DNA from 2 places in the Vibrio sp. 1288 genome. Region 2 is predicted to be linked to the other one. Evidence: predicted binding sites of a transcription regulator. Region 2 holds the regulator's gene; the other holds the start of a gene.

Region 1 (3,426 bases), on a different contig from region 2:
CACCAATATAGGCAATGCGAGATAAAGATTGCTGCTCAAGGTGAGACAAAGCCATGTCTATCACACCTTGGTTATCGTAGTTGATCGAGGAAACCATTTGCGTGTCCATCGCGATCACGACGATACGATTCCCCCACTCCGCCAATGCTCGCTCATCACATCCAGTAAAGCCAAACACGATCACCCCATCGACGTTGCGACGTTTAAGCACATCCAAATGTTCATTGGTTTTATCGCGATCGAATTGGCTCTCCATGATCACCGCATCATAACCAGCGGAATACAAAGCATTGAGCATGGTACCAACGGCGCGATTTTCTGATGGTGAATCTAAACGGGAGATGATAACCCCAATAACTTTTTGGCTGCCACCACGCATCGACTGCGCCGACTTTGATGGGACGTAGCCTGATTCACGAATGATTTGCTCTACCTTCTCACGCGTTTGCGGTTTTACCTTGGGATCATTGGTAAGCACACGGCTGACCGTCGATTTGCCCACGCCAGCCAATTTTGCGATATCAAGAATGGTGAGTTTTTTGCTCATAAGTGTTCAGATTAAAAGAAGGAATCAAACAAAAGGGAAGCAGTGGCTTCCCTTATCTCAGTCAGTAATGAATATTACTTGTTTAAGTACGCAGGCACATCTGCAATGCTATCCAATACTACCGTTGCAATGGCTTCGCCCTGTTCCGTTACTGGCTTACCAGTGCGAACCAAAATCTTAGTGCCAACGCCTGCCGCTTCTGCTGCCATCATGTCTTCAGCTTTATCGCCGATCATCACAGATTTCTCCATGTCGATCTTCAAGAAGTCACGCGCAGAAATGAACATACCTGGTTTTGGCTTACGGCACTCACAATCTTGCTTGTACTCGCCAATGCCATGTTCTGGATGATGTGGACAGTAATAGATACCATCGAACTCAACACCATTATCAGCAAAGTTCCAATCCATCCATTGAGTCAGAGACAAGAAACGGTCTTCACTGAATTTACCGCGTGCGATGCCCGATTGATTCGTCACTAACACTAGAAGGTAGCCTTTATCTTTTAGCGCTTTCGTCGCTTCAAATACACCATCAATGTACTCAAAATCATGTTCGTCATGAACGTAGCCGTGGTCAACGTTTATCACGCCATCACGATCGATAAAAACAGCAGGTTTTGCCAAAACGTATTTCTCTATTAACTCGGTTTAATCAGATTATTACATACCTTATAAACTTCAACACTATCTAATTCATTCTAGGCCTCGACAAAACGGTTGATTTGTTGGGCAAGAATCGGTAAATCTGAGGGTGCCCTGCCGTCTACCTCCTCCTTTCTATCTATACATCTCCGTTTCGAAACAGAACATCCATACATTTAGACGTCTAGACGTAAAAATATCTATTGACTTCATTCAGCTTAACCCATAGCATCAACTGAAAATTGAGATAAAGCTCAACATTAAGTTCTGTCAAAGGCCGTTTTTGACAGCGAAGTTCCCCGTATCTTTGGGCAGGTTGAAACATGATAGAAATAAAAAACGTCAATAAAGTGTTCTACCAAGGCAGTAAGGAAATCCTTGCCCTGAAAGACATTAACCTACACATCGACAAAGGCACCATCTTTGGTGTTATCGGTTCATCAGGTGCTGGTAAAAGTACGCTGATTCGCTGCGTAAACATGTTAGAAGCGCCGACCTCTGGTTCCATCATCGTTGATGGTGTGGATCTAACCAAACTCAGCAAAAAACAACTAGTCGAAACACGCCGTAACATTGGCATGATCTTCCAGCACTTTAACCTGCTTTCGTCTCGTACTGTGTTTGATAATGTAGCACTGCCACTAGAACTGGCAGGTAAAGACAAATCGCAAATCACAACAAAAGTAACTGAGTTGCTAAAGCTTGTAGGCTTAGCCGACAAACACGAGAGCTACCCATCTAACTTAAGTGGCGGCCAAAAACAGCGTGTGGCAATTGCTCGTGCATTGGCATCCGATCCTAGCGTGCTGCTTTGTGATGAGGCCACTAGTGCGCTAGACCCGGCAACAACTCAATCTATCCTTGAGTTATTGAAAGAGATCAACCGCAAACTCAACATCACGATTTTACTTATCACTCACGAAATGGAAGTCGTAAAAAGTATCTGTCACGAAGTAGCAATCATCGGTGGTGGTGAGCTGGTGGAAAAAGGCACCGTTGGCGATATTTTTGCGCACCCTAAGACAGAGCTAGCGCACCAATTCATTCGCTCAACGCTGGATCTTTCCATTCCTGAAGATTACCAAGCTCGTCTGCAAGCAGAGCGTGTTGATGGCAGCTACCCGTTGGTTCGCTTAGAGTTTACTGGCGCAACCGTCGATGCACCGTTAATGTCGCAAATTTCTCGTAAATACAATATTGATGTGAGTATTTTGAGTTCCGACCTTGATTACGCTGGTGGCGTGAAATTCGGCATGATGGTCGCAGAGCTATTTGGTAACGAAGAAGATGACAACGCAGCTCTTGAATACCTGCGTAAGCACAACGTAAAAGTAGAGGTACTTGGTTATGTCCTTTAATACGATTTCTGAATGGCTGAGCTTAAACAGCAAACTACTTTTAGGTGCAACGTGGGAAACGCTTTACATGGTTGCGGTTGCCGGATTAGTCGGCTTTGCTGTGGGTATTCCATTAGGCGTAATCCTCCATATTACTAAGAAAGGCGGCCTACTTGAAAACACCAAACTAAATAGCGGCTTAGGCGCTATCGTTAACATTGGTCGTTCTGTGCCATTCCTCGTACTGATGGTTGCGATTATTCCAGTGACAAAAATGCTAGTTGGAACCTTTATCGGTACAACCGCAGCAATCGTCCCACTGACTATTGGCGCCATTCCTTTTGTCGCTCGTCTTATTGAAGGTGCTTTATTAGAAGTACCGACAGGCTTGGTGGAAGCAGCGCAGTCAATGGGGGCGACACCAACACAGATCATCACAAAAGTTCTACTACCAGAAGCAATGCCGACTATTGTTAACTCAGTAACGATTACCTTGGTCACTCTCGTTAGCTACTCAGCTATGGCGGGTACGGTAGGCGGCGGCGGCCTAGGTGACGTAGCCATTCGTTACGGTTTCCACCGCTACGATGTAACTATCATGGCCGTGACTGTCGTGATGTTGATTGTTCTAGTACAGATTATTCAGTCTATCGGTGACGCAGTGGTGCGCCGTGTAGACCACAGATAAGTATCAAAAATACAAATTATAAGGAGATAAAGATGAAATTTAGCCTTAAAGGTCTTTTGACTGTAGCAACGGCTGCCTCTGCTCTTGCTCTAGCGGGTTGTGGCGACAAAGAAGTAGACGTAAACAAAGTAAAAGTTGGCGTTATTGCTGGTGCTGAAGCACAAGTAGCCGAAGTTGCCGCTAAAGTAGCAAAAGAGAAATACAACCTAG
Region 2 (3,426 bases):
TACAGTCATTGTTATTGTCTCCTATTACTGGGTAGCTTTAGCGAACGCTTGTTCTAAATCTGTGATGAGGTCTTGTGCATCTTCCAAACCGACAGACAAACGCAATAGTTGATGAGAGACCCCAGCCTCCGCCAGTGCCTCCTCACCCATTGCACGGTGCGTCATGGATGCTGGGTGGCAAATCAAACTTTCTACACCACCTAATGACTCTGCTAATGAAAACAGTTGGAGCTCTTTCACAAACACCTTTAACTGTTCAAACGAACCAGCAAACTCAAAACTCAACATAGAGCCAAAGCCCGTTTGCTGCTTTTTAGCGATGTCATGACCTGGATGTTCCGGCAGGCTTGGATGATAGATAGTTTTAACTAACACTTGTTTCTGTAGGTAAGCCAGTACCTGCTGTGAGCTCTCTTCATGTACTCGCATACGAGCACCAAGCGTACGAATACCTCGCAGCGTCATGTAACTATCGAAAGGTGTGCCCGTTGCACCAATACAATTGCCCCACCATGCAAGCTCTTCTGCATGCGCTTCTGTGTTGGTGATGATTACCCCACCAATTACGTCCGAATGACCGTTGATGTACTTTGTTGTGGAGTGGATAACAAAATCCGCACCTAGCTCTAAAGGTTTTTGGTACACGGGTGTCAAAAAGGTATTGTCCACCGCAACTAACGCGCCGATTTGTTTCGCTTTTTCACAAGTAGCTGCAATATCCACTACGCGAACCAGAGGGTTTGACGGAGTTTCTAGCAAAATGAGTTTTGGTTTTTGTGCCAATGCAGCATCTAAAGCCTGTTCGTCTGATTGATCGACAAACTGAACCTTAAAATCGCCTTTGTTAGCTCGGGTATTAAAAAGACGATAGGTACCACCATAACAATCGTGAGGAGCAATAATGAGATCATCTGGGCCGAGAAAAGCGGAAACCCATAAATTTAATGCCGACGTACCACAGTTAGTAACAACCGCTCCTTTTCCAGACTCGAGTTCAGATAGCGCACTTTCCAACAGTCCGCGGTTTGGATTACCAGATCGTGTGTAATCATACTTGGGCACTTCACCAAAAGCAGGAAAACCATAGTTAGTGGAAAGATAAATAGGTGGAACGACAGCATGATATTGGCTGTCTGATTCAATACCAGTGCGTACTGCAATGGTCGCAGGTTTGCGAGTGCTCATGGGTGTATCCTTTCACGGGTAATGACTTCTAAATAGGAATGCGCTATATCTAATGAGTAACATAAAGTGATCAACACGCTTCCTTTGCTGTTATGTTCACTTTACTCGTCAAAAAATGAGACGTCAACACTTCTAGACGTCTATATGTCTTTGCTTATGGCGGTAAATGCAGCTAAAATCAGCACCTAAATTATTTTTAACCGATTACATAAATGAAGGTGTGCAATGGCTGACTGGAATGGCGAATACATTAGCCCATATGCAGAGCACGGCAAAAAAAGCGAACAAGTAAAAAAAATTACCGTCTCTATCCCGCTAAAAGTTTTAAAGGTGCTAACTGATGAGCGTACTCGCCGTCAGATCAATAACTTACGCCATGCAACCAATAGCGAATTGCTATGCGAGGCATTTTTGCACGCGTACACAGGTCAGCCACTTCCGACAGATGAAGACCTTCGTAAAGACCGTCCTGATGATATTCCAACAGAAGTAAAAGCGCTGATGACGGAAATGGGCATCGAATTTGAGTCATTCGACGAAGAATAAAAAAGCCTGATAAGAGGTTTCAGGTAATAACTCTTGCCTCGAGCCAAATGAATGACATAAAAAATGGGACGCAATAGCGTCCCATTTTTTATGTATCACATCTGAAAGATATATTACTCTGCCATGTAGTTTTCAGGCATCTCGATACGAGCTACACCTGAATTAACCGCCGCCTGAGCGACCGCTTTTGCAACACGTGGTAGCAAACGTGAATCCATTGGTTTTGGAATAATATAGTCCGCACCAAACTCTAGCTTATCAACACCTGCAGCCTTCAATACGGCTTCAGGTACAGGCTCTTTTGCTAGCTCACGAATCGCCTCAACGGCTGCAAGTTTCATTTCATCATTGATTTCACTTGCACGCACATCAAGAGCACCGCGGAAAATGAATGGGAAACACAATACGTTGTTAACTTGGTTAGGATAATCACTACGGCCAGTACCCATGATCAAGTCATCACGAACTGCGTGAGCAAGTTCCGGCTTGATTTCAGGATCCGGGTTAGAACATGCGAATACGATTGGCTTATCTGCCATCAACTTCAACGCTTCCGCTGGCAATAGGTTTGGACCAGATACACCTAGGAACAGATCTGCACCTTCAATCACGTCTTCTAGTGTGCGCTTATCTGTATTGTTCGCAAATAGCTGCTTATATTCATTAAGATCATCACGACGAGTGTGAATCACACCTTTGCGATCTAGCATGTAGATTTTTTCGCGCATTGCGCCGCATTTGATCAGAAGCTCCATACACGCTACAGCGGCAGCGCCAGCGCCAAGACAAACAATTGTTGAATCTTCAAGTTTCTTACCTTGAAGTTCGATTGCATTCAGCATACCCGCTGCCGTTACAATAGCAGTACCATGTTGATCATCGTGGAATACTGGTACATCACAACGTTCAATCAGACGCTTTTCAATCTCAAAACAGTCTGGTGCTTTAATATCTTCAAGGTTGATACCGCCAAAAGTGTCTGCAATGCTCGCAACAGTATCAACAAATTCATCGATCGTGCGGTGCTTAACTTCAATATCAATAGAGTCAAGACCTGCAAAACGCTTAAACAGTAACGCTTTACCTTCCATCACTGGCTTAGATGCAAGTGGACCTAGGTTACCTAGACCTAGAATAGCGGTACCGTTAGAAATAACAGCAACCATGTTCCCTTTTGCAGTGTACTTGTACACGTTATCCGGGTTTTGTGCGATTTCACGCACTGGCTCTGCAACACCAGGGCTATATGCAAGGGCAAGATCACCCGCCGTTTCCGCAGGCTTTGTCAGTTCGACAGCAATCTTTCCTGGAGTTGGATAAGCATGGTAATCCAATGCTTTTTGGCGATGTTCTTCTTCTGGAGTGGCTGCTTGGTGGTTGTCTTCAGACATGGACGTTTCTCTTTTTTATTTTTAGGTAAGGGGGCATAAATTCTATCGGATAGAAATCAAACTTCATAGGCAAGATTGCGAGCAATATCCTTAAAAAGCCGATAATAAAAGAGATTAGACCAGATAACGGGGTTAAGCACCCGATTTTCGAGTCAGGTGCTCTTTCTTCTTACTATTATTGGAGTATGCAAACTTAGAAAGTATCGTTACTCTTCGTCCACGTATTGCGCTTGGAGATAATTCTCAATACCAGACATTTCAATCAAGCCAAGTTGCGTCTCTAGCCAATCAACATGTTCTTCTT

The links. Region 2 encodes MetJ, which represses methionine synthesis genes. Its sites were predicted from a motif close to TTAGACNTNTANANGTCTAA; they were not measured.
Region 1: a site for MetJ is predicted at 1,368-1,387, ahead of metN (methionine ABC transporter ATP-binding protein MetN). Genes of this name have one in related genera too.

Annotation. Positions count from the first base shown of each region.
Region 1 is NZ_JAWPOX010000029.1:32,952-36,377, reverse strand. It holds gene treR (trehalose operon repressor TreR) at 1-547, opposite strand, end outside; gene gmhB (D-glycero-beta-D-manno-heptose 1,7-bisphosphate 7-phosphatase) at 622-1,173, opposite strand; gene metN (methionine ABC transporter ATP-binding protein MetN) at 1,515-2,549, shown strand; gene R8O11_RS18600 (methionine ABC transporter permease) at 2,539-3,216, shown strand; gene R8O11_RS18595 (MetQ/NlpA family lipoprotein) at 3,249-3,426, shown strand, end outside.
Region 2 is NZ_JAWPOX010000044.1:1,064-4,489, reverse strand. It holds gene R8O11_RS22060 (bifunctional aspartate kinase/homoserine dehydrogenase II) at 1-9, opposite strand, end outside; gene R8O11_RS22055 (O-succinylhomoserine (thiol)-lyase) at 25-1,185, opposite strand; gene metJ (met regulon transcriptional regulator MetJ) at 1,411-1,731, shown strand; gene R8O11_RS22045 (malic enzyme-like NAD(P)-binding protein) at 1,845-3,122, opposite strand; gene bfr (bacterioferritin) at 3,329-3,426, opposite strand, start outside.